Regions from separate parts of the Actinomyces sp. HMT 175 genome, predicted to be linked through region 2. Evidence: riboswitches for the same ligand, from Rfam matches in the RefSeq annotation. Region 2 holds a riboswitch; the other holds the start of a gene.
What was found. Region 2 has a riboswitch for ZMP and ZTP ahead of glyA (serine hydroxymethyltransferase). Riboswitches for the same ligand answer to the same signal wherever they lie in the genome.
Positions count from the first base shown of each region.

Region 1: it holds a riboswitch for ZMP and ZTP, as region 2 does, so the genes downstream of both, purH (bifunctional phosphoribosylaminoimidazolecarboxamide formyltransferase/IMP cyclohydrolase) here and glyA (serine hydroxymethyltransferase) in region 2, are expected to answer to the same signal.

Region 1 covers NZ_CP068012.1:2,129,648-2,144,844, forward strand. The annotation lists gene JJJ14_RS08975 (amino acid ABC transporter ATP-binding/permease protein) at 1-527, shown strand, start outside; gene JJJ14_RS08980 (dicarboxylate/amino acid:cation symporter) at 649-2,001, opposite strand; gene JJJ14_RS08985 (DUF3017 domain-containing protein) at 2,183-2,482, opposite strand; gene purH (bifunctional phosphoribosylaminoimidazolecarboxamide formyltransferase/IMP cyclohydrolase) at 2,602-4,404, opposite strand; ZMP/ZTP riboswitch at 4,430-4,519, opposite strand; gene JJJ14_RS09000 (hypothetical protein) at 4,667-7,162, shown strand; gene JJJ14_RS09005 (cell division protein PerM) at 7,172-8,440, opposite strand; gene sucD (succinate--CoA ligase subunit alpha) at 8,437-9,378, opposite strand; gene sucC (ADP-forming succinate--CoA ligase subunit beta) at 9,382-10,587, opposite strand; gene JJJ14_RS09020 (hypothetical protein) at 11,168-11,737, shown strand; gene JJJ14_RS09025 (hypothetical protein) at 11,904-12,044, shown strand; gene JJJ14_RS09030 (6-phosphofructokinase) at 12,278-14,677, shown strand; gene JJJ14_RS09035 (CPBP family intramembrane glutamic endopeptidase) at 14,684-15,197, shown strand, end outside.
Region 2 covers NZ_CP068012.1:846,553-861,749, forward strand. The annotation lists gene purU (formyltetrahydrofolate deformylase) at 1-819, opposite strand, end outside; gene ykgO (type B 50S ribosomal protein L36) at 911-1,033, opposite strand; gene JJJ14_RS03630 (type B 50S ribosomal protein L31) at 1,114-1,365, opposite strand; gene rpsN (30S ribosomal protein S14) at 1,516-1,821, opposite strand; gene rpmG (50S ribosomal protein L33) at 1,821-1,994, opposite strand; gene rpmB (50S ribosomal protein L28) at 1,991-2,230, opposite strand; gene JJJ14_RS03650 (GTP-binding protein) at 2,286-3,491, shown strand; ZMP/ZTP riboswitch at 3,596-3,681, shown strand; gene glyA (serine hydroxymethyltransferase) at 3,746-5,056, shown strand; gene JJJ14_RS03660 (bifunctional methylenetetrahydrofolate dehydrogenase/methenyltetrahydrofolate cyclohydrolase) at 5,053-5,949, shown strand; gene JJJ14_RS03665 (glycoside hydrolase family 32 protein) at 5,992-7,734, shown strand; gene JJJ14_RS03670 (glycoside hydrolase family 68 protein) at 7,829-9,739, opposite strand; gene JJJ14_RS03675 (choice-of-anchor L domain-containing protein) at 10,126-11,283, shown strand; gene JJJ14_RS03680 (hypothetical protein) at 11,380-11,604, opposite strand; gene JJJ14_RS03685 (acylphosphatase) at 11,617-11,922, opposite strand; gene JJJ14_RS03690 (exodeoxyribonuclease III) at 11,969-12,802, shown strand; gene JJJ14_RS03695 (ABC transporter permease) at 12,872-14,296, opposite strand; gene JJJ14_RS03700 (ABC transporter ATP-binding protein) at 14,293-15,084, opposite strand; gene JJJ14_RS03705 (biotin/lipoyl-binding protein) at 15,081-15,197, opposite strand, start outside.

The sequences.
Region 1 (15,197 bases), 1.3 Mb from region 2:
AGGACGTGAGCGATCTGCGTGCCGTCAGCCTCTACCAGGAGATCGGCCTGGTGGATCAGCGGGTTCACCTCATGCGGGCCACCATTGCGGACAACGTGCGCCTGGCGGCGCCCTCGGCCACGGACGCCCAGGTGCGCCGGGCGTGCCGAGCGGCCTGCATCGATGAGGACATCGAGGCCCTCGAGGACGGTTACGACACCCTCGTGGGCGAGCGCGGCCAGTCCCTGTCCGGGGGCCAGCGCCAGCGCCTGGCACTGGCCCGCGCACTCCTGGCCCGTCCCGGGGTGCTCATCCTCGATGAGTTCACCTCCCACCTGGATCCTGACCTGGATGAGCGGGTGCGCATCGGGGTGCGCACCTATCTTCCGCAGGCGACGATCATTGAGATCACTCACCGCTTGCAGTGGTCCGAGCAGGCCGACCACGTCGTCGTCATGGATGCGGGGACGATCGTGCAGACGGGGCCGCCGGCCAAGCTCCTGGACGAGCCCGGACCACTGCGCACACTGATCGGCCGAGGTCGCTGAGAGCGCGGCAAGCCTACGCGGATTCACGCGGTTTCAGTCGGGTCTCAGGCCGAGATACTGATCGGGCGCCGGGAGTCGATTGACTCCCGGCGCCCGATCGGCTGACTGCGCTGCCCCGGTTCTACTCGCCCGAGCGGGTGGCCGCGGCCGAGGCCTCGAGCTCCTCGGGGCTGACGACCCCCTCGACGCTGACCGCGTGGAGGTAGGCCATGCCGTCGAAGGAGAGCTCGCGAACGTTCTCCGGGTCGCCCTCGTCGTTGACGGAGCCGCCGGCCATACGGTCCACGATGATGGCGATGGCGCCGTCACCGGTGACGTTCGTGGCCGTGCCGAAGGAGTCCAGGGCGATGTAGGTGGCGATCATGAGGGCCACCTGCTGGTCGTTGAAGCCGAGCATGGAGGACAGCAGACCGGTGGCCGCCATGATGGCGCCCCCGGGGACACCCGGCGCGGCCACCATCGTGATGCCGAGCATGAAGATGAAGCCGATCCACTGGGTGGTGCTCACGTGCAGGTCCTGGGTGAGGACGATCGCGAAGGCGAAGGAGAAGATCTTCGAGGTCGACCCCGCCAGGTGGATCGTGGCGCACAGGGGGATGGTGAAGGAGGCCACCGCGTCGGAGACGCCGTTCTTCTTCGTCTGACGCAGGGTGACCGGGATCGTGGCCGCCGACGAGGAGGTGCCCAGAGCCGTCAGGTAGGCCGGAAGCATGGTGAGCAGTGCCTTGAGCGGATTGCGACGGCCGATGAGTCCCGCGGTGAGGAACTGGATGCCCAGGATGACGACCTCGAGGATGAGGACCACGACGACGACGCGCAGAAGCGCCTTCATCACCGCCCCGGCCGCCCCGGTGTAGGTGAGGTTGAGGAAGATGCCGAAGATGTGCAGGGGCAGCAGCGGGATGATGAGCCGCTCGATGAGGCGGGTGATGATGGCTCGGAACTCGATGAATCCCTTGCGCAGCACGCCCCGGGGCACCATGGACAGGCCGATGCCCAGGACGAAGGACAGCAGCAGGGCGGTCATGACCTCGACGGCCGGCGGCATCTCCACCGTGAAGTAGCTGCTCAGAGCCCCCTCCGGCTTGGACACGTCGGCCAGAGAGGTTCCGGCGAGCAGGCGGGGGAAGGTGGCGTAGCACACCAGGAAGGTGAGGAAGCCTGCGAAGAGGGTCGAGGCGTAGGCCAGGGCCGTGGTGATCCCGAGCCACTTGCCGGCCCCGCGCCCCAGGTCGGCGATGGCGGGAGTCACCAAGCCGATGATGATGAGCGGGATGGAGAAGCTGAGGAACTGGCTGAACAGGTCGGAGAAGGTCGCGAAGACATTGCCGACGGGCTTGGGAATGAGCGGGTGGCCCCCGAAGCGGATCGAGCCCAGGAGCAGGGCCAGCAGGATCGCGCCAATGACCCAGGTCAGGATGCTGTGGCTGAGACGATGGGCCAGCGAGGGCGAGGCTGAGGGATTGCTTGACATGGAGGGACCTTCAGGGTGTGAAACGAGATGACAAGACGTCTTGACTGGGGCCAGCGTGCCATACCGCTTGGTCACGGCGCCGCACCGGACCGAAGAATGAGCACTCCCAAGGCACAGATCACACGGGGCGGCGCACAGCGTCGCCGTGAGAACTCACGCGGTCGGCAGAGGGGCTCCCCGCTCACAGGATGCGGGGCAGGTTGACGTAAGGCGACAGGAGCATCAGGACGGCGGCCAGGCCGATGCCGAGGACGACGTCGAACAGGCGGCTGCGCGCCGCCAGCCAGGTGCCGTCGGGGCGCTGGATCCGGACGATGGCCAGCATCAGGATCCCGGCGGCCGCCCACAGGACGGCGATGCGGCGGTGCCCGAGCAAGGCGATGGCTGGGACAGCCGCCAGGCCGAGGGCAACGAGGACAACACAGATGGTGCGGTAGGGCTCCTTGTGCTCGGCCTGCTGGGGATGCGGGTCATGAGTCACGGGCAGGAGCCTATCGGCGCGTGGGGTGCGGGTCCATGACCTTTCTCCGACTGGCACGCCCGCCTGGTGCCCGGCGCGAGGAGCCGGGCACCAGGCGGCGCAGGCGACCCAGTGGGAGATCAGTGGGAGAAGTGGCGGGTGCCGGTGAGGTACATGGTGACGCCGGCGGCCTGGGCGGCGTCGATGACCTCCTGGTCACGGATGGAGCCACCCGGCTGGACGACGGCGCGGACCCCGGCGTCGATGAGGACCTGGAGGCCGTCGGCGAAGGGGAAGAAGGCGTCGGAGGCGGCCACGGCCCCGCGGGCGCGCTGTGGTGCGGCCGCTCCTGCCAGGACATCGGCGGCGTCGGCCCCACCCACAGCCCCCTTCTCCTGCTGGGAGCCGTCGAGTGCGGCGTCGCCGGTGGAGCGGGCCCCCAGGGTGTTGGCCCGCTCGACGGCCAGCTTGCAGGAGTCGACGCGGTTGACCTGCCCCATGCCCACACCGACGGTGGCACCGTCATGAGCCAGGAGGACCGCGTTGGAGCGCACGGCACGCACCGAGCGCCAGGCGAAGACCAGATCGGCCAGGAGCGCGTCGTCGGCGGCCGGGCCCGCGGCCAGGGTCCAGGTCGAGGGGTCGTCGCCGGCGGCATCCAGGACGTCACGCTCCTGGATGACGGCACCTCCCGAGACCTGCTTGATCTCGTAGCCCTCGCGCTGGGGGGCCTCGACGAGGAGCAGGCGCAGGTTCTTCTTGGTGGACAGGATCTCCACGGCCTCGTCGTCGAAGGCGGGGGCGGCGACGACCTCAGTGAAGATCGGCTTGATCTGACGGGCCATCTCGGCGGTGACGACCGTGTTGGTGGCGATGACGCCGCCGTAGGCGGAGACCGGGTCGCAGGCGTGGGCCTTGCGGTGGGCCTCGGCGACGTCGCCGGCGGCCGAGACCGCGATGCCGCAGGGGTTGGCGTGCTTGACGACGGCGACCGTGACGGCCTGGCCGTGGTCGTAGGCGGCGCGCACGGCTGCGTCGGTGTCGGTGTAGTTGTTGTAGCTCATGGCCTTGCCGTGGAGCTGGCGGGCCCCGGCCACTCCCCCGCTCGCCCCGGCGATGCGGTAGACGGCGGCCCGCTGGTGGGGGTTCTCCCCGTAGCGCAGGCTCGCCAGGCGCTCGTAGCCGACGCCGACGTAGGCCGGCGGTGCGGCCGGCCCGCTGGCTTCGACCTCGGCCGAGTCCGTGGCGTGGGCGACGTCGCTGGCCTCGATCTGGGCGGCCATCCAGGTCGACACGGCCGCGTCGTAGGCGGCGGTGTGGGCGAAGGCCTCGGCGGCCAGGCGGCGGCGGCCGGCCAGGGTGAAGCCGCCTTCTCGCACGGCGGCCGCGACGTCCTCGTACCGGTCGGGGCTGGTCACCACGGCGACAGCGGGGTGGTTCTTGGCGGCGGCGCGCACCATGGTGGGGCCACCGATGTCGATCTGCTCCACGCAGGCGTCGAAGGGGGCTCCGGAGGCGACGGTGTCGGTGAAGGGGTAGAGGTTGACGACGACCAGGTCGATGGGGGTCACCCCCAGGGTGGCCAGCTGATCGAGGTGGTCGGGCTTGCGACGGTCGGCGAGGATGCCGGCGTGGACGGCCGGGTGGAGGGTCTTGACCCGTCCCTCGAGGCACTCGGGGAAGCCGGTGACCTCCTCCACCGGGGTGACGGCCAGGCCCGCGGCGGCGATGGTGGCGGCGGTGGAGCCGGTGGAGACGATCTCGACACCGGCGTCGGCCAGGGCGTGGGCGAGCGGGAGGAGGCCGGTCTTGTCATAGACGGAGATGAGGGCGCGGCGCACGGGGACGCGGTCGGGGCTGACGAGGCCCTCGGTGGGGACATGAGCGGTGGGGACCGCCTGGTTCGTGGGCTGCGAGGACTGGGACGACGGGGACGTGGACATGGCGCTCCTGGTGTGGCGTGAGGAAGCAGGACGCCCAGGCGGGCGACGTCCCCTTCATGGACGGCCTCGGCCACTCCCCGGTGGTGCCCCACCCTCGCCAGTCGCAGCCGACCTCATCCTATCGGGTGGCGGCCACGACGGCATCGGATAAGGCCACCGAGCCTGCCTGACCTGACGTTTTCCATGTCGCTCCCGGCGAATCGCCCGACCGAACGGCCTGTTTCCTTGCGGGCGGCTTGAGGGACCGCATACAGTCCACAGCATGACTGCGCCCATCAACATCGCAGCAACACCGGTATATCGGAGGACTCCCCCGGAGCAGTGGCAGGAGGCCGCCTCCGCCTACCGGCGCTGGTGGAGCCGCCATCCGGGATTGTCCAGTGCCCTGAACCTGGTGGCGCGCGGAGCCTACGTCCTGATGATCCCGCTGCTCATCGCCGCCCTGGTGATGGTCCCGAGGCTGGCCTACGCCGCCGTGCCGGCGGCCTTCATGGCCGTGTGCCTCATGGTGGTGGCCCTCCTGGCGCGCACACGCACCATCAGCTGGCGCTCTGTCCTGCTCATGTACGGTGTCGGCGCCGCCTGGTCGCTCGTCGTGGCCGCCATCATGAGCTCGGTGCGTACCCGCGCAGGCCTGTCCGTCATGGGCAACGGGATGAGTATCGCCCTGACCATTGCCCTGGAGGTTCTCAGCCCGCTGGTGCCCCTGGTGCTCGTGGTCTTCCTGGCGCCGGGGCGGATGCGTCGCCTGGCGGCCTCCGACTGGGCCCTGCTGGGTTTCGCGGCCGGAGCGGGCCTGACGGCCCTCAACGACGGCATTCGGGCCCTTGAGGAGAGCAGCCTGCTCTCCTCGGTCCTGGGCAACGGGCGCCTGCCCTTCTCCTTCAACCCGTGGACCTCGGGGTCGATGACCCAGGAGAACAGCAATGTCCTGGCCGTCAGCAACCAGGTGAGCACCGCGAACATCACGATGGCGGTGGCGCTGGCGATCACGCTGTGGCGCCTCAAGGACTCCCCGGCCTTCGAAGGGGCCAAGAACCTCGTGTGGCTGCGGATCGTGGCCTGGATCCTGCCGGCCGTGGTCATCCTGCAGTCGGTCAGCGATCACGCCACCTACATCGCCAGGATCGCCCAGCAGCTCGGCCAGAGCGACTCCGGCGGCGGTTTCCCGGCGCTGCTCATGTTCCTGTGGAGGGTCAACGGCGGAGGCCTGAGCGCCATCCCCCTGTCCGTCATCCTCATGGCCGCCTGCCTGCTCCTGGACGCCCACCGCCGCGCCTACGCGGGCGTGCACGGCTGGACGGTGGCCGGGGCGCCGGCTCCCCGCTACCCCAATCTCACCGAGGCGCCGCCCTTCGTGCGCGCCCTCATCGTCTCGGTGGTGGCCCTGGCGAACTTCACCTGGGGCGACCTGGCCGTCACCTGGGGCGCCTACGGGGACCTGCGCCAGGGTCGTCTGTACGCCATGCGGGCGGGACGGGCCACGGCCGAGCAGGTGCGCGGCGTGCGGGCCGACGCCATGGAGGCCACGACGCCGGGCGCCGAGCCCAATGCCCGCCAGGGCTTCCGCCTGGGGATCCTGGTGGTCAGCGTCGTGCTGTTCCTCCTGTGCTGCATGTACGAGGTACGCACCGTCTGGCAGCTCGCCCCCGAGCTCAAGGAGACCGAGGACGACCTGTTCCTCTCCGCCCTGCCGCGCCTGTTCTCCCAGTGGTGGAGCGGGTTGAGTGGCACCCAGGGGCTCCTTTACGCAATCGGTGCGCTGGCGGCGGTGGCCATGAGCCTGTCCCTCGTCCTGACGCTGGGGGCCCCGGGGCGCCGCATCAGCACGGCACCGTCGTCGAGCAGCCTCATCAGTCACCTGCTCACTCTCACGCCGGGGCAGGCGTGCCTGGCACTGCTGGACGTCGCCATGACCTACATGCCGCGCTCGGCCCTGAGCGCCAGTCCCGCCGGGGGCGGAACCGACCTGGCCGCCGAACTCTCCGTCAACCGGCGGATCCGGAACGCCGAGAGCTTCTCCGAGAGTCAGGCGCTGTTCACGGCGCGTACCAAGCGGCAGGTGGCGGTCGAGTCTGATATTGCGCGCCTTCGCGAGCTCGCCGAGTCCCTGGGAGTGACCGGTGTCGATGCCCTGGAGCCCAGCCGGATCGATGAGACCGTCGCCGATCTGGCCGCCTCCGGGGCCGACTCCCAAGTGGTCGGGCAGATGCGCGACCTGGCCGCCTCAGTGTCGGAGCAGCAGGCCGAGATCCTGGACCTGACCCGCCGCCTCAACACCGGCAACGGCGAGCAGTTCGCCATCCTGGAGGGCTATCGGATCACCGACGACTTCCGGGATGAGGCCATCGACCAGCGGCCGGTGGACAGCCCCGTCCACGCCCTGGCGCTGTCCCCTGCCGGGAACCATCTGGTCGTCGTCGAGTACCAGGGGGCGGCCCCCACCATTGATGACGACGACGAGACCGACATTCCTCCCCGCAGGCTGCCGGGGCGGGCGGCGCACAAGTCGGCCGACAACGTCCTGGAGCACCTGGCCCGCGACGAGCGCGTCGCGCGGTTCTTCCGGGAGAATCCTGAGCTGTGGCGAGACATCAAGGAGGGACGCGCCCTCTTGGAGGCGAACGTCCTCTACACCCCCATCCCCGGGATGACCTACCGGGCCGGGACCGCGCTCCTGGCGGTGACGCCCGAGCTCGTCGAGGGCGTGGACGCGGCCGTCAGCGCCCTGAGCGGCGCGGGCACCGCGGCGCGCTGACCTGCGGGCTCAGGCCTCGTCGTCGTCGTCCGCATCGTCCTCCTCGTCAACGGCATCGTCGCGCGCGTCCTGGCGCCGGTAGGCCGCCGGCAGGACCGACTCGGGCAGGGTGTTGCGAGCCCAGGTACGCGTGTAGGGGTGGGCCAGGACGGCCATGGCCGCCAGTCCGACACCGACCTCGACGAAGACGAGGATGACGGTGTAGAGGACCAGCGGACCGACGCTGCTCATCCGGTTCGGCCCCACGGACCCGGAGGCGGCCAGGCACAGCAGGCCCACGCCAACGGCCACGAGGAGGGCGGCCAGACCGGCGGCGCTGAGGGCGTAGCGCACCCGCAGGGCGTTGAGCACCGCTCGACGGCGCCAGGCGGCCACCATGGCGCCGGCCGTCACCACCAGGGGCAGCCACAGGCCCACGCTGCTCAGCGGCGTCGACGGCACCAGCCCCAGCAGCGGCAGGCGCGGGACGGGCCCGGCCACCACCCGGTCGGGGGCGAAGACGGTGCCCGTGCCCACGGAGAAGCCGGCTCCGATGAGCCAGGAGCAGGCCCAGATGAGCAGGGTCGGCACCCAGCCGGCCTGAAGCAGGATCAGACCGGCCATCGCGACGAAGCCGTCCCCGGCCAGGGAGTCGTGCAGGACCGAGACCCGGCCGGCACCGCTGAAGACGGCCGCAACCACCACCAGCAGGCTCAGCAGGCTCAGGGCTCGCGTGGCACCGTAGGCCAGTGACAGGGACGGCCCCAGCCAATGGGGTCGGCGGTCCCACCAGCGGGTCAGGGGCGACCAGTGGTGGCCGGCGCGCATGAGCTGGATGGCGACGATGACTCCGGTGAGCAGGGCGATACCGATGACGGCGGGCCAGGTGTCCAGCCCGGCGGGGCCGGTGAGGCAGGCCAGGGCCGCCACGACGGTCGCGGCGACGACGATGGCCGCCCCGGCCGCCGGCCGGGAGGGGTGGGCGCGCCGCACGCAGAACCAGGTCCAGCCCGCCTGCACCAGGGTGAGTCCCAGCAGCGGCAGGCTGAGCACGCCGTCGTCCTCGGAGGTCAGCGCGGTCGAGCCCCCGAAGCCGAGGCTCCACAGGGCGGTCCCGGTGTGCAGGGCGTCGCCTGCGCTGAGGATGGCCGCGGCGTTGAGGCTGGCGGCCGCCTTGGACACGGCGATCGTCGCCAGCACCACCACCAGCCAGACCAGGCCGACTGACTCGACCCCCACGCGCAGGGACCACAGGGCCCAGGACGCCAGGCTGGTGGCTCGCTGCCGCGCCAGGCTCAAGCGCTCACCTCTCCGGCCAGCTGACGGTAGAGCTCACGGGCGATCTCAGCGGTCTGGCTGGGGGTGCGCCCCACCCGGACGCCGGCGGCCTCCAGGGCGATCTTCTTGGCCTCGGCGGTGCCCGAGGAGCCGGAGACGATGGCGCCGGCGTGCCCCATGGTGCGGCCCTCGGGTGCGGTGAAGCCGGCGACGTAGGCGACGACCGGCTTGGTCATGTGCTCGCGGATGTAGGCGGCGGCCCGCTCCTCGGCGTCGCCCCCAATCTCACCGATCATGACGACCAGGCGGGTGTCGGGGTCGGCCTCGAAGGCGGCCAGGGCGTCGATGTGGGTGGTGCCGACCACCGGGTCCCCACCGATGCCGATGCAGGTGGTGAAGCCCAGGTCGGACAGCTCGTGCATGAGCTGGTAGGTGAGGGTCCCGGACTTGGAGACCAGTCCCAGGGGGCCGGGGCCGGTGATGTCGGGCGGGGTGATGCCCACGTTGGAGCGGGCCGGGGAGATGATGCCGGGGCAGTTGGGGCCGATGATCTGCACGCCGTGGTCGGCCGCGTAGGCACGCATCCAGGTGGCGTCGGCCACCGGGATGCCCTCGGTGATGACGACGAGGAGGCGCACTCCGGCGTCGACGGCCTCGACGACGGCGCCCTTGGCGAAGGCGGGCGGGACGAAGACGACGCTCACCTCGGCGCCGGTGGCCTCCTTGGCCTCGGCGACGGTGCCGTAGACGGGGACCTCAACGGTTCCGGCCTGGACCTCGCCGGCGCCGGGGCCGATGGGGGCGACGTCGAAGGCGACGGTGGTGCCGGCCTTGCGGGGGTTGACGCCGGCGACGACCTTCGTGCCGGCCGAGAGCATGCGGGTGGTGTGCTTGCGGCCCTCGGAACCGGTCATGCCCTGGACGATGACGCGGTCGGTCTCAGTCAGGAAGATGCTCATGTCTCAGGCCTCCTTGCCAGCGGGCCGGCCGCTGATCTTCTCGGCGATGGCGGTGACGACGTCGGCGGCCCCGTCCATGGTGTCGACGACGGTGACGCCCTCGATGGCGGCGTCGGCCAGGATGGCGCGACCGGTGTCGGCGTTATTGCCGTCCAGGCGCACGACGACGGGCTTGGGAAGCCCGCCCAGGGACTCGACGGCGGTCACGATGCCCTGGGCGACGGTGTCGCAGGAGGTGATGCCGCCGAAGACGTTGACGAGGATGGCGCGCACCTGGGGGTCGGAGGCGACGACCTCCAGGCCGGTGGCCATGACCTCGGCCGATGAGCCGCCTCCCAGGTCGAGGAAGTTGGCGGGCTTCATGCCGCCGTGGCGCTCGCCGGCGCCGGCGACGACGTCGAGGGTGGACATGACCAGGCCGGCGCCGTTGCCCAGGACCCCGACCTCGCCCTCGAGGCGCACGTAGTTGAGGCCGGCCTCGCGGGCGCGGGCCTCCAGGGGGTCGGTGGCGGCGTTGTCGACGAGCTCGGCGTGGGCGGGGTGGCGGAAGCGGGAGTTGTCGTCGAGGGTGACCTTGCCGTCCAGGGCGATGATGCGGCCGTCGGTGGCCTTGACCAGGGGGTTGACCTCCACGAGGGTGGCGTCCTCGGCGGTGAAGACCTCCCAGAGGCGTTCGATGACGGCGGCGACCTCGTCGGCCAGGGGGCCGGCCTCGAAGCCCGCGACCTCGACGATCCGGTGGGCGACCTCAGGAGTGATGCCCTCGAGCGGGTCGATGCCGATGCGGGCCAGGGCCTCGGGGCGCTCGACAGCGAGGGTCTCGATGTCCATGCCGCCCTCGCGCGAACACATGCCCAGGTACTGGCGCTCGGCGCGGTCCAGGAGGATGGAGAAGTAGTACTCGGCGTCCAGGTCGACGCCGTCGGAGATGAGGACGGCGCGCACCGTGTGGCCCTTGATGTCCATGCCCAGGATGTCGCGGGCGCGGGCCTCGGCCTCCTCAGCGGTGCGGGCGAGCTTGACGCCGCCGGCCTTGCCGCGGCCGCCGGTCTTGACCTGGGCCTTGACGACCACCAGCTCGCTTCCTGCGTCGAGGAGGGACTGCGCGGCGCTGCGCGCCTCCTCGGGGGTTGTGGCCACGGCGCCGTCGAGCACGGGGACGCCGTGCTGGCGGAACAGGTTCCTGGCCTGGTATTCGTACAAATCCATGCAGCTGATCCTCTCGGGGCATGTGGATGGCTTGCTGGCGCGGGCCGACGTCGGCCGGGCAGGCACCAGTGATGAGCCTAACGTCCCAGTGGCCGGTTGGGAGGGCGGACACGGGCGCGAAGCGGCGGCGTCTCACACAGCGTGGTCGCAGCGTCTCACGGCGGGGCGTGCGCACCGGGGCCTCCACCGGCCACGAGCGCCGTCGAGGACGTACTTCCCCCACAGAGACTGGGACTGAGACTGGGGGAGGTCAGGAATGCACACATCATTGGCAAAGTCATTGATCTTCTCAGCTGAAAATCTCCCCATCAACCATAATCTAATCAAGACAAATTATAAGGAAAATTAACGCCTAGTTGTTGCATCAATTAATTTTGTAGATTACTACAACTTAAGTGGTGATAGTTTTATATTTTCCACAACACCCTTCCGAAACACCTTAAAGAAGGGATAGAGTAACCTCCGAATATGCGTAAATTCTCTCCAACGACACCATAGAAACCGATTCTGTGTATAATAGGCAATGAGTTCTACCGAACTCATCCTACGTCGAAGCACAACAAACACAAGGAGCAGATTCATGCAACGACGCACACTCCTCTTAGCTACAGCATCGACCCCCATCACAGCACTCCTACTAATGGGGATGGCAAATCCTGCCAAAACAGCCCCCCTCACGGACACCATTCCCCCAGAGAAACTACCAGCAGTGGTTGGAGGAAAACTACAGGGCGAAGTCTCTCAAACAATCACCGTTTCAGGAGAAGGTGAGGTAACAGTATCCTTCAATAGAGACACCGGGGACGTTAAAGAGAAGCACCCAGACGGCAGAGTCAAAGAAATTAAAGGGACCGATTTCCTGAAAAACCTGAAGCAAACCATCGAAAATGCTCCAGAAGACAAAAGAAAACAACTTGCCAAATTTTTGCAGTCACCTACCGCAGCATCCAGCCTGCAGCAGAGCTTCTCAACAGAAGTGCCGGCAGTTAGCAAGGAACAAATATGCCCCTATGTTGTCGGACTGATTGGTTACGGTCACGGCGCATTATGGCAACACGCTTTATCGATGACCGCGATCAACCCGGCATTCGCTTTCGCCTTAGGTCTCGGAGAAGCGGCATTCTGGATCTGGGTATCTACTCACTGCTAACCATCTCGGTCAAGAGACATTTTTACACTCGTGTTTCACGAGAGCAATCCACAAGCTCAAATACATCACCTCCGATCCACAAAGCTAGGGCAGTTTCGGCACTCGAAAAATTGACCTCATAAGTCACCAACGACCCCACTTAGCATCATGGGAAGGGAGAATTGTTATGCCCGCACTAAGTGCAGCGAGTGCGCTGGTCGGCGCCGCGGTGCTGCTCGGCGTCTGGAGCGGCAGGCGGTGGGGTCGACGACGCAAGCGCGTCCTCGACGCCGAGGCCCGCAGGTTCCACACCCGCAGAGACCGGTAGTTCCTTAGCCCGTGGACCTACTGTCCCCCTGCTCCCACAGCAGGGGGACACATCGCTCCCCTCCTCCTGGGGTTCACCGGGAACCGGCGAATGCGCGGATGTCGCGGCAAGGAAACGCTTCTGGGACCACAGGCGGATGACGTGGCGGCGCTCACCAGCAACAATATGGACTGATGTCCTCCCGGCCGACGCCGGGAGCCAGGCCTACCGGCGCCCCCAGGGAAGGACCCCACATGCCAGCCGCCATGTACTCAGACACCGCCCTCTCCCCCACCGGCTCCTCTGCTGACCCCGGCTCGGCGACGTCGGCCGGACCGTTGCTCGGCCTGGACGGCGAGCCCCTGCGCATCGGGGTCCTCACCTCCGGCGGCGACGCCCAGGGCATGAACGCGGCCGTACGGGCCGTGGTCCGCACCGCCATCCGCCTGGGGGCCAGGCCCTACGCGGTCATGGAGGGCTGGGCCGGGGCCGTGGCCGGAGGCGACGGCATCCGCCCCCTGGAGTGGGACTCGGTGGGCTCCATCCTCCAGCGCGGCGGCACCATCATCGGCACCGCCCGCTCGGCCGAGTTCCGCGAGCGCGCCGGCCAGCTGGCGGCCGCCCGCAACCTTCTGGAGCACGGCATCGACCGGCTCGTGGTCATCGGCGGCGACGGCTCCCTGACCGGCACCAACGAGTTCCGCAAGAACTGGCCCTCCCTGCTCGAGGAGCTCGTCGCGGCCGGTGACATCAGCGCGGAGACGGCCGCCTCCCATCCCGTCCTCATGGTGACCGGCCTGGTGGGCAGCATCGACAACGACCTCGTGGGCGCCGACATGACCATCGGCACTGACTCCGCCCTCCACCGCATCCTGGAGGCCATCGACGACATCTCCTCAACGGCCGCCTCCCACCAGCGCACCTTCGTCGTGGAGGTCATGGGTCGCCACTGCGGCTACCTGGCCCTCATGGCGGCCGTGGCCGGGGGCTGTGACTACGTCCTGGTCCCCGAGCTCCCCCCGGGCAAGGACTGGGAGGAGGACATGTGCTCCAAGCTCAAGGCGGGCCGAGAGGCCGGGCGCCGCGAGTCCATGGTGATCGTCGCCGAGGGCGCCACCGACCGCGAGGGCAACCGCATCACCGCCGACGACGTCCGCCAGGTCATCGCCGACAAGCTGGGGGAGGCCGCCCGCGTCACCATCCTGGGGCACGTCCAGCGCGGTGGCCGCCCCAGCGCCTATGACCGCTGGATGTCCACGCTGCTGGGCTGCGCTGCCGCCCGTGAGGTGGTGTCCATGGAGCCGGGCAGCGAGCCGGTCATCATCGCCGAGCGCCACAACCGCATCCGCCGCCTGCCGATGATGGAGCAGATCGCGGCCACCCGTGCTGTCAAGGATCTCGTGGCCGCCCACGACTACCTCGGGGCGATCCAGGCCCGCGGGGCGAGCTTCGGAAGGATGCTCGAGCTGTTCGAGACCATGTCCACGCCTCCCGCCGAGCCGGCCACTGACACGGGATCGACGCCGTCGGCCTCCGACCGCCCCAAGCGGGTCGCCATCATCCACGCCGGCGGCCTGGCCCCGGGGATGAACACGGCGGCGCGTGCGGCCGTGCGCCTGGGCATCGACCACGACTTCACGATGCTGGGCGTCTACGGCGGCTTCCCCGGCCTGCTGGACGGCGACGTGCGCGAGCTGACCTGGGCCGACGTCGAGGGCTGGGTCGGTGACGGCGGCGCCCAGCTGGGCACGCGCCGCGAGGTGCCCACCATTGAGCAGCTCTACGCGCTGGGGCGGGCCATCGAGCTCCATGAGATCGACGCCCTGCTGGTCATTGGCGGCTACAACGCCTACCTGAGCGCCTACCGCCTGGTCACCGAGCGGGACCGCTACCCCGCCTTCCAGATCCCGATCGTGTGCGTGCCGGCCTCCATCGACAACAACCTGCCCGGCTCCGAGCTGAGCATCGGCACCGACACGGCCCTCAACAACGCGGTGGTGGCACTGGACTCCATCAAGCTCTCCGCGGCGGCCTCCCACCGCTGCTTCGTCGCCGAGGTCATGGGCCGCAAGTGCGGCTACCTGTCCCTGATGTCGGGCCTGGCCACCGGCGCGGAGAAGGTCTACCTCAACGAGGAGGGCATCACGCTGGCGGGCCTGGCAGCGGACTCCGAGCGAATGGTGGAGTCCTTCCGCTCGGGACGCAGCCTCTACCTGGTGATCCGCAACGAGCGGGCCAGCGTCAACTACACCACCGACGTCCTGGCCCACATCTTCGCCGAGGAGGGCAAGGGCCTCTACGACGTGCGCGAGGCGATCCTGGGTCACCAGCAGCAGGGCGGCAGCCCCACGGCCTTCGACCGGATCATGGCGACCAAGCTCGTCGCCCACTCCCTGGAGCTGCTGGCCTGCGCCCTCAAACGCGGCGAGCCGACGGCCTCCTACGTGGGCCTGATGGGGGGCAAGGTCTCCGACCAGCCCCTGGACCGCATGAACGACGACCTCGACCGAGACCACCGCCGCCCCCGCCACCAGTGGTGGCTGGGCCTGCGACCCGCCGTGGGCCTGGTCAGCCAGGACATCGGGACCCTGACGCTTCAGGACGTGCCCGACTTCGGTGAGGCGGTCGACGACGCGGCCAGCGATCAGAGGTAGCAGGAGGTGGCCGCCCGACCCGGCCCGCGGCGCAGGGCGACCCCACCAGAGGCCGCCAGAACCCCCGCCGGGGCGGAGGTGGCCCGGACTCGGAGGAGCGCCTGGGCGGCCCTGGTCCTGCTCGTCGGAGGCCTGTCGATCGGCGCCGTCCTGGCTCTGGTGGGCGGCCCCTGGCAGGTCCTCGCCGTCCTGCACCTGGGGGCGCTGGCAATCTGGTTCCTCGTGTGGCGCCGCAGCTGGCGCGACCTGCTGCGCTCCGCAGGGCCTCGCAGTCCCTGGTTGCTCTTCGCCGTCGGCGCGAGCCTGTGCGCTCTGTCAGCCGTGGCACACCACCCGATCGACAACCCGGGAGCCGTCCTCGCCCCTGTGACACCTACCGGGTTGCTGTCCGCCCTGGCCATGGCGCTGGGGGTCGGCGTGCTCATGAACGCCGTCCCCGAGGAGTTCTCGCTGCGCCGCTGCCTGCTCGAGCCCCTGCGGGCGCAGTTCGGGGGCGGGTTCGCCCTGTGGACCACAGCCC
Region 2 (15,197 bases):
CCAGCGCACCGCCTGCGCCAGCACCCGACGCTCGACGTCCTGTCCCTTGGCCTGCAGCACGGACACCGAGTCCTCGTGCCCGGCCCGCGTCACGTCCTGCTCGATGATCGGCCCCTCATCGAGGTCCGCTGTCACGTAATGCGCCGTCGCCCCGATGAGCTTGACCCCGCGTTCGTGCGCCTGGGCGTAAGGGCGCGCCCCCTTAAAGGACGGCAGGAACGAGTGGTGAATGTTGATGACGCCCCCGTGCAGCCGCTCGCACAGGGCGGGGGAGAGGATCTGCATGTAGCGGGCCAGCACCACCAGCTCGACGTCGAGGGAGTCCACCAGCCCCAGCAGCTCGGCCTCGGCGGCCTCCTTGGTCTCCTTGGTGACCGGGATGTGGTGGAAGGGCACCCCGTAGAACTCGGCGACATCCCGTAGCGTCTCGTGGTTGCCCACCACGCCGACGACGTCGACCGGCAGTCCCTGGCTGCGGGCCCGGAAGAGCAGATCGGTCAGGCAGTGCCCCTCCTTGGAGACCATGATGAGGGTGCGCATCGCGCGCCCCACCTCATCGAGGCTCCACTCCATCTCGTACTCGCCGGCCAGCTCGGCCAGGTCCTTCTCCAGCTCCACGCGCGGCACGGTGGTGAGCACCTGGACCCGCATGAAGAACAGTCCGGTGGAGGAGTCCCCGAACTGCTTGGACTCGGTGATGTTCCCGCCGCGGCGCGCCAGCGTGCCGGTGACCGCGTGGACGATCCCTGGGCGGTCGGGGCAGGACAGGGACAGGACCAGGTGGGCGGCGGAGTCGGTGTGCGCCGTGGAATGAGCCATGGCCTCAGCCTAACCGGGACCGGCCCCTGCCGTAGAAACGGCTCAGGTGCCGGTCCCGGAGGGTCCGTGTTCCTTGGATTATCGTCGCGGCTCAGCCCTGACGGGCCTTGAGGCGGGGGTTCTTCTTGTTGATGACGTAGGTGTGGCCGCGGCGTCGGACCACCTTGGACCCCGGCTGCTTGGCCAGGGACCGGATCGAGGCTCGAACCTTCATGTCGGTTCCTTTCCTTCTTCGTGTCCAGTGAGGGCGGTGAGAGATCGACGGGGAGAGGCTTGGGTGCTTCGCCTGTACGCCTACCGCTTGCGCTTGCCGTAGCGGCGCTCGAACTTCTCCACCCGGCCGGCCGTGTCCAGGATGCGGCCCTGGCCGGTCCAGAACGGGTGCGAGGCGCTGGAGACCTCGACGTCGTAGACCGGGTAGGTGTTGCCGTCCTCCCACTCGATGGTCTCCGACGACGTCAGGGTCGAACGGGTCAGGAAGGCGAAGCCTGCGGACTTGTCGCGAAAGACAATGGGCTGGTAGCTGGGGTGGATCCCAGGACGCATACGAGCTCCTTGGAAGGGGGTGAATATGAGAACTGACGTGGTGAACGAGTACCGGCAGCGGTGCTGAGAGGGGCGCGGTTGCGAGCGTGCTACGCCGCATCGTGGGCCCCGGCGGGTGCGGGCCCGCAGACCCACCCCGCCCGCACCCGCCTACCAGGAGGACTTGACGATGCCCGGAAGCTCGCCGCGCAGCGCCATCTCGCGGAAGCGCACTCGGGAGGTCCCGGTGACGCGCAGGTGGCCGCGCGGGCGACCGTCCACCACGTCACGCCGACGCAGACGAGTGGGGGAGGCGTCGCGGGGCAGCGCGTGCAGCGCCGCCATCGCCTCATCGCGCTCGGCCTGGCTCAGGTGGGGGTTGACCGAGGTCCGCTTGAGCTCGGCGCGGCGCTCGGCGTAACGCTCCACCACCTGCTGGCGCCGCAGCTCGGCGGCGATCTTGGACTTCTTGGCCATCAGCGCGACTCCTTGTACTCCACGTGCCGGCGCACCACCGGATCGAATTTGCGCAGCACCAGCCGGTCGGGGGTGTTGCGGCGGTTCTTGCGGGTCACGTAGGTGTGACCTGTCCCCGCGGTCGAGACCATCTTGATGATCGGCCGCAGGTCCTTGCCCTTGGCGCCGCTCATGACAGCTTCTCCCCTCGGGCGAGCATCTGAGCCACGACGACGTCGATGCCCAGCTTGTCGATCGTGCGGATGCCCTTGGCGGACACCGTCAGGCGCACGGTGCGCCCCAGGGAGGGCACCCAGTAGCGCTTGCGCTGCAGGTTGGGGTCCCAGCGCCGGGGCGTGCGCTTGTGGGAGTGGGAGACGGACCGGCCGAAGACAGGCCGGGCCCCCGTGACTTGGCAGTAGGTGGTCATGACGAGCATGATATAAGAATGATTCTCAGTTTCGTCAACTCTGCTGGAGGACCTCGTGACCGATCCCTCGGATGACTTTGCCGGCAACCGCGCTGACATCCCCGGCTCCCCGGCCGACGGCCGGCACACCCTGGCCGTCATCGGCGCCGTCGACCCCGCCCTGCTGGACCTGGTCGACCTCGCCCTGGCCGGCCAGGACGCCGTCGTCATCCGCGCCGGACTCCACTTCGGCGCCGACGACGATGCCGGCAGCAGCGACACCGATGACGACCTGGTCCGGCTCGTCAGCCACAGCTCGGCCGACGGCTTCGACGACGAGCCGGTGCGCCTCGACGTCCCCATGCCCTACACCTGCCCCACCTGCTCCCTGCGGGAGGTCCTGGTCGCCGTCGCTCAGGACCGCGCCGCCCAGGAGCCGGGCGGCACCACCGTCATCCTCCTGCCGGCGGCCATCGAGCTCGCCCACCTCCTGCCCGGCCTGGCCGAGGAGCTCGCCGGCACCGGGGTGAGACTGGCCGGAGCCGCCCACGTCCTGGACGCCACCACCGCCCTGGACGAGCTCCTCGAGCACCGCCAGCTGAGCGCCTTCCCCGGCGACTGTCGCTGCACGGGCGCCGTCCACCTGACCAACCTCGGCTACGCCGACCTCGTCCTGGCCCTGGGGCGCGACGAGAACCCGGCCGGGGCCGACCTCATCGAGCACCTGCGCCCCCACGACACCCTCCTGCTCCCGGGGCTCGACGCACCCCTCCTGGAGGCCCTCACCTCCCTCACCCACGACGCCGCCGCCTCCCTGAGCCGCATCCACCCCGCCACCACCAGCGCCTGGGGTGGCCCCGACGAGCACGGCGTGTGGACCCTCGACCTCAGCGCCTCCCTGCCCTTCCACCCCGAGCGCCTGCGCTCCCTGGTCGTCGAGCTCGCCGGCCAGGGGCTGTGCGCTCGCGGCTGCTTCTGGCTGCCCAGCCGCCCCGGCCGGGTCTGCACCTGGGAGGTCGCCGGGGGTGCCGTGAGCGTCGGCGACGCCGGCACCTGGGCGGAGGTCCCGGCCGCCCCCGCCGGCGCCGGCGACGACGCGTCCGCCGAGCCCCGCTGTCACCTCGTGGTCACCGGCGTGGGTGACGAGGAGATGCGCGAGCAGGTGCGCCGCGCCTTCTCCAGGATCCTCCTGCGCCCTGAAGAGATGGCCCAGGCCCTGGCCTGGATCGGCGCCGACGACGGTCTGGGCGACTGGTTCGGGCAGGAGGACCCGGAGGGCTGAGCGCTCGCCCCGTGGTGCGAGCCCCTCCCCGAGGCGCCACAGCGCGGCGCAGGACAACGCGGTGCGGCCCGGGACGGGCACGGCTCCGCTCCGGCACGGTAGGGTGTTCCTGTCGCGACTGGCGCCGGGTGGATCACCACCGGGGAGCGGCACGAACACGACTCCGGGGTCGCCCGCCTGGGCCACGGATCGCCCACCAGTGCGCGCACGGCCGCCGCGTCACCGCGGCCTGCGCCTGACACCTGAGGAGAGACATGACCGCGCAAGCCGTCACCCCGTCCCTGAACCAGCCCCTGGCCGAGCTCGACCCCGACATCGCCGAGGTCCTCACCGGCGAGCTCACCCGCCAGCGCGAGACCCTGGAGATGATCGCCTCGGAGAACTTCGTTCCCCGTGCGGTCCTGGAGTGCCAGGGCTCGGTCCTGACCAACAAATACGCGGAGGGCTACCCGGGGCGCCGCTACTACGGCGGCTGCGAGGTCGTCGACGTCGCCGAGTCCCTGGCCATCGAGCGTGCCAAGGCCGTCTTCGACGCCGAGTGGGCCAACGTCCAGCCCCACTCCGGTGCCCAGGCCAACGCCGCCGTCCTCCACGCCCTGGCCACCCCCGGCGACACCCTCCTGGGCCTGTCCCTGGCCCACGGCGGCCACCTCACCCACGGCATGAAGATCAACTTCTCCGGCAAGAACTACAACGCCACCGCCTACGGCGTGGACGAGACCACCATGCGCATCGAGATGGACCAGGTGCGCGAGGCCGCCCTGCGCGAGCGCCCCGCGGTCATCATCGCCGGCTGGTCGGCCTACCCCCGTCACCTCGACTTCGCCGCCTTCCGCTCCATCGCCGACGAGGTCGGCGCCGCCCTGTGGGTCGACATGGCCCACTTCGCTGGGCTCGTTGCCGCCGGCCTGCACCCCAACCCCGTCCCGCACGCCGACGTCGTGTCCACCACCGTCCACAAGACCCTGGGCGGCCCCCGCTCCGGCATGCTCCTGTCCAGCCGCGCCGAGCAGTGGGGCAAGAAGCTCAACTCCGCCGTCTTCCCCGGCCAGCAGGGCGGCCCCCTCATGCACGTCATCGCCGCCAAGGCCGTGGCCATGAAGATCGCCGGCACCGAGGAGTTCCGCGAGCGCCAGGAGCGCACCGTGCGCGGCGCCGCCATCATCGCCGAGCGCCTGGGAGCCGACGACGTGCGTGCCGCCGGCGTCAGCCTGGTCACCGGAGGCACCGATGTGCACCTGGTGCTGGTGGACCTGCGCGACTCCTCTCTGGACGGTCAGCAGGCCGAGGACCTCCTGCACACCGCCGGCATCACGGTCAACCGCAACGCGGTCCCCTTCGACCCGCGTCCCCCGCGCGTCACCTCCGGCCTGCGCATCGGCACCCCCGCCCTGGCCACCCGCGGCTTCGGTGACGCCGAGTTCACCGAGGTCGCCGACGTCATCGCCGCCACCCTCGTCCACGGCGCCGCCGGCACCGCCGACGACGAGACCCTGGCGACCCTGCGCGGTCGCGTGCGCGCCCTGACCGACGCCTTCCCCCTCTACCCGGGGCTGGCCCAGTGAGGGCTCCCTGGAACGGTGCGGCCCGGGTCCTGGATGGCAAGGCCACGGCCGCCGCCCTCAAGGCCGAGCTCAAGGAACGCGTCGCGGTACTGCGCGAGCGCGGCGTCACCCCCGGCCTGGGCACGATCCTGGTGGGGGAGGACCCCGGCAGCGTCAAGTACGTCGCCGGCAAGCACGCCGACTGCGCCGAGGTCGGCATCCTCTCCATCCGCGAGGACCTGCCGGCCACCGCCACCCAGGCCGAGGTGGCCGCCGCCGTCGACCGCCTCAATGCGGATGACGCCTGCACCGGCTACATCGTCCAGCTCCCGCTGCCGGCGGGCGTGGACACCAACGCGATCCTGGAGCGCGTGGACCCGGCCAAGGACGCCGACGGCCTGCACCCCACCAACCTGGGGCGCCTGGTGCTGCGGGCCTCGGGGCCCATCGACTCGCCCCTGCCCTGCACGCCGCGCGGCTGCATCGAGCTCATGGAGCGTCACGGCATCGACCTGGCCGGCCGCAACGTGTGCGTCGTCGGCCGCGGGGTCACGGTGGGCCGCTCCATCGGCCTGCTCCTGGGCCGCAAGGACGTCAACGCCACCGTGGACATCTGCCACACCGGAACCACGGACCTGGCCGAGCACGTGCGCCGGGCCGACGTCGTCATCTCCGCGGCCGGCAGCCCCGGCATCATCACCCCGGAGATGGTCGCCCCCGGCGCCGTCGTCCTGGACGTGGGCGTCTCGCGCGTCGTCGATCCGGCCACTGGCAAGGGTCGCATCGCCGGTGACGTCGCCGACGGCGTCGACGAGGTGGCCTCCTGGCTCTCGCCCAACCCCGGCGGCGTGGGCCCCATGACCCGCGCCCTGCTGCTGGCCAACGTGGTCGAGACCGCGGAGCGCTCGCTCTGAGGGACGTCGCCGCTCGCCCGACCGGCCGATAACCTTGAGGCCATGACGGACGAGTCCCACGGCGCCCATCCCTCCCATCCTGACCACCCCACCCATCCGGCTGAGTCGGCAGGCTCCCCGAGCTCCTCGGAACCTGCGCCGACTCAGCCGGAGGTGTGTCCGCCGACCCCCGCGGACACGGCGCCTGTGTCGCCCTCGCCGGAGGCGACCGGCTCCCAGGCCCCGCAGCCGCACGGGACCGGCCTGCGGCGTCGGACCCTGATCCTCGGCGCGGTTGGTGCCGGCGCTCTCATCGTGGGCGGAGCCATCCTGGTGCGCTGCACCACGGGGCGCCGGAGCTCGCCGACGCCCACGGCCACCGACTCGGCGGCCTCGGCCGCCTACCGCCCCGCCTACCACTACAGCCCCGCCACGGGGAATCTCGCCGACCCCAACGGCCTGGTCCTCTACGAGGGCGAGTACCACCTCTTCCACCAGCAGGACGGCACCTGGGCCCACGCGATCAGCCCTGACATGGTGCACTGGAAGCGCCAGGGGACGGCCCTGAAGCACGACGCGCAGGGCCTGGCCATGTCCGGCAGCTGCGTCGTCGACGGCGCCGACACCTCCGGCCTGGTCAAGGGCGGCGGCATGGTGGCCGTCTACACCTCCACCGAGGGCGGTGAGGCCCAGTCCCTGGCCTACTCCACCGACCGGGGGAGGAGCTGGCGGCGCTTCTCCGGCAACCCCGTCATCCCCAACGACGGGCGCAAGGACTTCCGCGACCCCAAGGTCTTCTGGCACGAGGACTCCAAGGCCTGGATCATGATTGTCTCCGCCGGGGACCACGTCTCCCTCTTCCGCTCCACCGACCTCAAGGCCTGGAGTCACGCCAGCGACTTCGGCCAGGGCATCGGCTCGCACGCCGCCGTGTGGGAGTGCCCCGACCTCTTCCCCCTGACCGACTCCAGCGACGGGCGCACCCGCTGGGTCATGACCCTCTCGGTGGGAGCCAACGAGGAGACGGGCGGCTCCACCGCCCAGTACTTCATCGGCGACTTCGACGGCTCCGTCTTCTTCCCCGAGGACCGCGACACCCGCTTCACCGACGTCGGCCAGGACTTCTACGCCGCCCAGAGCTTCGAGCACGTCGAGGGCCGCCGCGTGTGGATGGCCTGGCTGGGCAACTGGAACTACCCCTACTCGCTGCCCACTGGGGACTGGCGCGGTGAGATGAGCATCCCGCGCGAGCTGTCCCTGACCACCGTTGGCGGTAAGCGCACCCTCGTGCAGAAACCCGTCCCCGAGCTCGACGCCCTGCGCGGGCGGGCCACCGACCTCGCCGGCCTCAAGGCCACCGACACGGTGACGGCTCTAGGCTCGGGCCGCACGGTCGAGATCGACCTGACGCTGGATATCTCCCAGGCCTCCGAGGCCTGGCTGGGCCTGGCCCGCGGGGAGGTCGACGGCAAGACCCAGGAGGTGCGCGTCGGCGTCAACGTCTCGGCCGGCACCCTCTACCTGGACCGCACCGACGGCGGGCTCACGCAGGTCGACGGCAAGGACGAGGGGACCACCACCGACTTCGCCCTGCGCCGCCAGACGCAGTACCGCCCCGCCGGCTCCACAGTGCGTCTGCACCTCTACCTGGACCGCTCCAGCCTCGAGGTCTTCGTCGACGACGGCGCCACAGTCGGTAGCCTCCTGGTCTTCACCGCCCCCTCCTGCCAGGAGATCGTCCTGGGAGCCAAGGGCACGGCCACCATCACCTCCGGAAGCCTCACCCCTCTGGCCGCAGCCCTGTAAGGGCGCCGCAGGACTACGACGACGAGGAGGTGGGGCCGCCGGAAGATTCCGACGACCCCACCTCCTGCTCAAGCAGTGACGCTCGGGGCGACGCCTACTTCAGGCGCTGCGGGCGGGTGTCACCGCCGTTGGAGCGGGCCCTGTCGGAGGGGATGTCCGCGAAGCCCCCCAAGCCGTTGGTGCCGTAGGTGCGGTCCACCGAGGTGGTGTCCCCGGAGATGGTGAGCTTCACCGTCGGGGCCAGCGAGCCTCCACGCACCGGGTTGCCGTCCTTGTTGCCGCCGATGGAGTCGATGAAGGACTCCACCAGGCCGCCGGGCATGACGTAGTGCGAGTAGGACTGGAAGGTGTACGGGCTCTGGTTGAAGTCCGGCGAGTAGGGCTTGCCCGGGTTGAAGTTGAGGTTGATGGGGTTGCCCAGCGCGATACCCGTGTTCTGGTTGAGCGGCTTGTAGTCGCTTCGCAGCCCGTCGCCCACGAAGCCGTAGACGCCCTCAGGTCCCTGGAGCCCGTCGGCGTAGGTCTCCCGGTGCGAGATCGTGAACAGGTAGTACTTGCCGTCCTGGAAGTAGATCTGCGGCCGCTCAGTCTGATCGTTGACGCAGTTGCCGCTCAGCAGCGGAGGCAGGTACTCCCACTGGGTCATCGCCTTGTTCTTCGCCCGGGCCAGACCCACGTTGGCCAGCTGGTAGCGGCCGCCGCGCTGGTTGACCGCCTCGACCGTCTCGGCCTTGGGATCGCCCTGCTCGTAGCCGAGGTCCTCCGCGGTGCAGGTGGCCAGAGTGGTGTTCTGCCCGGCCTTGGCCGCGGCGTCGACGTACTGCTGCTCACGGACGAAGGCCGAGTTGCCCTCGAAGACCATGTACTCGGTGGGGTCCGAGGGGTTGTTCTGGTCGCGGAAGGTGAAGGGGTCGCGGAAGTTCACGCCCGGGTTCTGCTCGCGGGTCTGGTAGTACTTGCCGTCCGGGACGAGAAGCTGGTGCTGGGTGCGGAACCCGGTGAGCCACACGCCGCTCTCGTCAGCGTAGATGCGCCCCTCGGACTGCACGATCCGCGGATCGTAGGGCTTGGAGGACCCGCCGTTGCCGTCCTGACCGTAGCCCTTGTCGCCACTGCCACCGGTGGCGGTGTTGTAGAAGGCCACCGAGGTGTAGAACATGCGGATCTTGTTGCCCTCCATGAGGCGGGCCGAGCCGGACCACTCGGTCTGGGCCGTGAAGCTCTGATCCTCGAAGATCGAGCCGGAGGCGCCGTCGGGGAAGACGTGTCCGCCGTAGATCCAGCCGCCGTTGGAGCTGCCTGCGCCGTCGGCCGAGGAGGTCTGCGTGCCGGCCTTGCGGTAGAAGAAGCCCAGTCGCGCGTGGGTGTGGCGGTCGTCGAAGGTGTAGCCGGCGTGCCGGTCGGCTACCAGGGAGAAGGCGATCTCCCAGCCGTTGTAGGAGATCTGGTGGGCGGCTTCATCGGTCAGCGTCCAGGTGTCCCACACCCACACGTCCTCGCTCGTGGCCGGGAAGCCGTTGGAGATCTCCGGCATCGTGAGCTGCTCGGGCATCGAGTTGGTGCCCGACGGCGCATTGGGGTTGGAGACGCGTTGGATCTGCATGGCGTCGGCGCGGGTCCACTTGGCGGTGTAGTCCTCCTCGACCCCGTGTGCCGCACCGGTGTGCTTGGTGGCGTTGGCCCAGCCGGGGTTATCGGCCTTGAATCCCTTCGCGTTCTGGGCCGCGGCTCCGCCGGCGGCCTGCTGGTCGCTCTGGCCCGCCTGTGCCTGCTCGGTGGGGCTCTGGCTCGCCTGCGCCTGGTTGGCAGGGGACTGGTCGTTCTTCTGGTCCGCTCCCGCCTCGGGCGAGGCCTCGGCAGTAGCGGTGGCGGTGGGGGAGGTGTCGGGGGAAGGTGCCTCATCGGCGAGCGCAGTGGTGCCGGACCCGGCCACCAGGAGTCCGAGCGTTAGCGCCACGGCCAGTCGTCTGCGACGGGCGCGGAACGAAGTGTGTGTCACGGTCATTGTCCGTACTGTCCTTACTCATGAGGGATGAGGGTGTCAGTGCGCCGTGAGCCTTTGTTATGTGATCTCCCAGGCCCAACCTTAGGAGAACCTGGGGGCGGAGGAACAGGTCTTTGGACCGCTCTGTCAATATCGGGACACTGCCACCAAAGACGTAGCCCCTGCATTCTCAGGGTTTCTTGAGGTTTTCGGCACTTTGGTGACATAGACCACAAGCAAAGGTCTTATCGTCCGGTTAGTCTTGAACGCGTTCTCCGTGAGCTGTTCGGTCTCCCATGCCTGTCGGTTCAGGTGGTCGCTCAACGCTGGGCGGCCCCGTGTCTAACGGAGATCCTGTGAATACTCTTCCCATCCGTCTGCGACGGTTATCCGCTTCAACAATCGCTTTGCTGGCTGCGCTCGCCCTGAGTGCGGCCGGCCCGGCGGTGGCCGCTACAGCGCCGAATACGGCGGGGCAGTCCACCACCTCCCTGCGCAACACCTCCACGGTGAGCGCCCAGTCCCTGGCTCAGATGGTCGCCGGTCCGAAGGCGACAGTCTCCAACGCCTCCGTCTCCGGCAAGGACGTCCAGATCGGCACGGTCAAGGGCCTGCCCGGTGACGGCAACGCCATCACTGAGGGTGTCGCCCTGTCCACCGGCTCCCTCGTCGACCCCGATCCCACTGCTGACTCCGATACTGACATCACCCGCTCCGCGGTCCTGGGGCCCAATGACGCCCTGGACACCACCGGTGACTTCGGCGTCGTCGAGGACCCGGCGGGACTGGCCAAGGTGGCCGGCACCGACGTCTACGACGAGGCCGTCCTGGAGTTCGACGTCACCGCCACCAGCTCAAACATCGTCCTCTACTACAGCCTCGGCTCCGAGGAGTACGCCGGCGCCACCGAGGGCACCCCGGCCTCTTGGCAGTCGCGCGGATACAAGGACCCGCTGAGCATCCAGGTCAACGGCACCGAGTGCGCCCACGTCCCCGGCACGCAGACGGCGGTGAGCGCCGCCTCGATCAACGAGTCCTCCAACGCCGCTTACTACACGGCCAATGTCTCTGGACACACGCCGGGTCAGATCCCCGTGGAGTTCAACGGCTACACCTCCGCCCTGCCCTGCCAGGCCTCCGTCACCCCGGGGCAGAAGGTGCACGTGCGCGTGGCCATCGCCGACGCCCAGGACGGCCAGCTCGACTCCACGGTCCTCCTGCGCACCCAGGGACTGGGCTTCACCGACAAGCCGATCACCGACCCCTGCAACGCCAAGGCCGGCAGCTGTGACATCCCCGGCAACAGCAACGGCTCCAACGGGAACGGCTCCAACGGGTCGAACAACGGCAAGGACTCCACCACTCCGCCCGGGCAGGGCAAGCCGGGCGTGACCGACTACAGCGCCGCCTCGCCCACCGCAAGCCCCAAGAAGACTGTGGCCGGTCTGCCCCTGACCGGAACCCAGGCGCTCTTCCTGGGAGGCATCGCCCTGCTGCTCCTGGCCGGCGGCGGTGTCGCGCTCATGCTGCGTCGTCGTCGCCTGACCGGCTCTGAGGCCGGCTGACGGCGAGACTGCGGCCAGCAGACGGCTGACGGGGCGGATGAGGCTCTCCTCATCCGCCCCGTCAGCCTGTGTCTGCGGCTCACCGCTGTCGGGCGCTCAGTCCTCCTCTTGCCGGGAGGCGCGACGCGCCGCCAGCTCCTTGGCCAGCATCGCGCATCCCAGGATGCACAGCGGCATGGAGGCCAGCCACAACAGGGTGCTGATACGGGACAGCAGCGAGGTCTGAGCCAGGACGGGCAGGACGGCGGCGATGACGATAACCGCCATCCACGCGCCGACTCGTCGGGCGCTGCGCGGCGCCTGGGCGTCGTCGGGTTCCATGGCCCGATCCTCTCACCCGGTGATCTCGAACCTGCGCTCATCCAGGCAGCCGGCGTGCAGGTCGGCGACGGTGAGCCGGCGCACCGAGGCCCACCGCGGGCCGCGCCTCAGCCACGCGATCAGCCGGCCCACGGCCTCCGGCTCGCCCTGAGCCATGACCTCGACGTCGCCGTCGGGCAGGTTACGGACCTGCCCCACCACCCCCAGCTCCTGGGCGGTGTAGGCGCAGTAGTAGCGGAAGCCCACCCCCTGGACCGTGCCCTGGACCAGGACGTGAACAGTTCTCACGGTGCTGGCACTCCTACCGGCGTCGCTCATGCCCCTATCGTCTCAGGCTCAGGGCCGAACGCGTAGGCTTGCCGCCATGCGTATCGCCACCGTCAACGTCAACGGCATCCGGGCCGCCGCCCGCAAGGGCATGGGGGAGTGGCTCACCGCCTCCGCCCCCGACATCCTCCTGCTCCAAGAGGTCCGAGCCGACGAGCAGATCGCCGTCGACCTCCTGCCCGGCTACGAGGCCGCCATCTGGCCCTGCCGCATCAAGGGACGTGCGGGCGTGGGCGTCGCCGTGCGCGAGGGCGGCTCCGCCACCCTCGGCGAGCTGCGCTACGGCGTGGCCGCTGCCGGCACCGAGGAGCCCGACGTCGACTCCGGCCGCTGGCTCGAGGCCGACCTGAGCCTCACCGACTTCGACGGTCTCGAGCGGCTCACCGTCATCTCCGCCTACCTGCACTCGGGCCAGCTGGGCACCGAGAAGATGGACCAGAAGTACGCCCACCTCGAGCTCGTCGATGCCCGCATGGCCGAGCTCCTGGCCGCCGCCCGTGATGGAGGGCCCCAGGTCGTCATGGCCGGGGATCTCAACGTGGTGCGCTCCGAGCGTGACATCAAGAACTGGAAGCCCAACCACAACAAGATCGCCGGCGTCATGGACGAGGAGATCGCCCACCTGGAGGGATGGTTCGCCTCCGGCTGGGTGGACGCCTCGCGTCACCTCGTGGGGGACGAGGAGCAGGGGCCCTACACGTGGTGGTCCCAACGCGGCAAGGCCTTCGACAACAACACCGGCTGGCGGATCGACTACCAGGTCCTCACCCCCGCCCTGGCCGAGCGGGCCCACAGCGTCACCGTGGACCGGGCGCCCGACTACGCCTCACGCTGGTCCGACCACGCCCCGCTCGTCGTCGAGTACCGCTGAAGACGCGGCTGACCTTTTCGGAGAACACGTCGGGGTCGGGCACCTGAACGGCCCGACCCCGACGGCTTCTCAGTAGCGGATCGCGTCGATCGGCCGGATGCGGGTGGCCACGATCGCCGGAATGATGCCCGCCAGCGCGCCCACAGCGGTGGCCGCGACCAGGCCGATGACAGCCGCCACCATGGGGAAGGGCGGGGTCGTGGTCACCGGGATGCCGAGGAAGGCGCTCAGCGGCATGACGCGCATCCCCACGATGGCGATCCCGATGCCGACGACGCCGGCGACCACGGTGGCCACCACCGACTCCAGCATGATGGAGAAGAAGATGCGTCGGCTCGTCGCCCCGAAGGAGCGCCGCACCCCGATCTCGTGGATGCGTTGACGCACGGTCACCAGTGAGATGTTGACCAGGCTCAGGGCCCCCAGCAGCATGACGAACACGCCGGCGGCCGTGACCACCTGGGTGAAGGTGTTCGCGCTGGAGCTGAAGCCGCCGCCCTGGAGGTTGTCCTCGGCCTGGGTCGAGCCCTGACCGAAGCGCGCGTCCAGGTCCTTCTTGGCCAGGCTGGCGACCTCCTTCGCGCCGTCCTGACCGGCCCAGATCTCCAGCGTGGGGGCGGGGCGGGCGGCGTCCTTGGGCAGCCAGTGCTCATAGGGCGTGTTGAGGGCGAAGGCGGTCACGGGCTGGGTGCACGGCAGGCCCGCGTCCCGCTCGGGGTCGCCGCTGCAGCCCATGAGGGAGAGGTCCTCCGCCTCCAGCACGCCGACGATCGTGAAGGAGGTCTGCACCGGGGAGAAGGAGGTGATGGTGACCGGCTCGGTGAGCTGCTGGATCCCCAGGGCGTCGAGGAAGCCCTGGGTGACGACCATGCTCGGGGAGAGGTCGTCCTCGTCCTGCGCGGTGAACCAGCGCCCCTGGGAGACGGTCTTGTGGTGCAGGAGCCCGTAGCTCAGGCTCACGGTCTGGGTGGGCACGCTCCGAGCGCCGTCGGGGAAGGAGAAGCGCACGTTGGAGGTGTAGGTCGTCGCCCAGGACTTGACCTCGTAGCGCTCGACGAAGCTGTTCATCGCCGAGGAGATCTTCGCCGCGGTCGCAGCGCTGGTCGTGGAGCCTCCGCCCGCGCTACCAGCGCCCCCTGCGGCGCCCGCACCGCCTGCGCCGCCGGTACCGCCCGCACCGTCGCTGCTGCCGCCGCTGGCACCTGAGTCTGCGCCGGTGCTCGACTCGGGGGCGTCGTCGGCCTGGAGGGCCTGGTCCAGGCCCTTTCCGGTGGGGCTGACGTTGATCGTCACCGTGCCCGGGCGGCCGGTGTACTTCTCGCTGACCTTGTTGATGGCGTCGACGGAGACCTGCCCCAGGGCGATGACGAAGGTCATGGCCGCCACCGCCGCCGCCACGCCCACCAGCGACAGCAGGACCCTCAGCTTGCCGATGCGCAGCTGGGCCCAGGCCTCGACGATGGCGCCGAAGAATCCGGTGAGAATGCCGTTCATGAGGCTCCTTCGTGGCTGGTGGGCGCGGACGGGTAGGGGGATGCCGGAGGGGTGGTGACGACCTCACCGAACTCCTCCAGGCTGCCGACCTTGCGACGCATGACGGAGATCGGGGTGAGGGCGCCGTGATCGAGCCGGTACTGGGTGTGAGCGCGGCCGGCCACGGCCAGGTCGTGCGTGATGATGATGAGGGCGGCACCGTTCTCGGCGCACTGACGCTCCAGGAGCGTCATGACCGAGTTGCCGGTGTCGACGTCGAGGGCGCCGGTGGGCTCGTCAGCCAGGATGACGCTGGGGCGGCGCGACAGCGCCCTGGCGATGGCCACCCGCTGCTGCTCGCCTCCCGACAGGCGCGAGATGGGCGAGCCCACCTTGTCACCCAGGCCCACGGCCTCCAACAGCTCGGCGGCTCGTGTGCTGCGGGTCCAGAAGGCCCTGCCGGTGTCGTACAGGAGGGGAGCGGCCACGTTCTCGGTGGTGGTCAGTCCCGGGATGAGGTTGAAGGACTGGAAGACGAAGCCGAAGGTCTGCCCCCGCAGGTGGGCGCGGCGACTCTCCCCGAGCCGGGAGGTGTCGGTGCCCGAGAGCGTGTAGTGGCCCGATGTCGGCTTGTCGATGAGACCCAGGATGTTGAGCAGAGTCGACTTTCCCGTTCCCGAGCGTCCCACGATGGCCACGTGCTCACCGGGGGAGACGCTCAGGTTGACTCCCGTGAGGATGTGCAGGGGCTCGGAGTCGGGGACGGTGAAGGTACGGGTGATCTCCCGCAGCTCCAGCAGCCCGCTCACAGGATCTCCTTGCCTTCGGAGTCGTAGCAGGCGGAGTTGTCCGGCTCGCAGGTGTCCGGCGTCCCGGTGCGGCGCGTGTCCTTGTTGGGGACGAACTGCAGGACCTGCTGGTC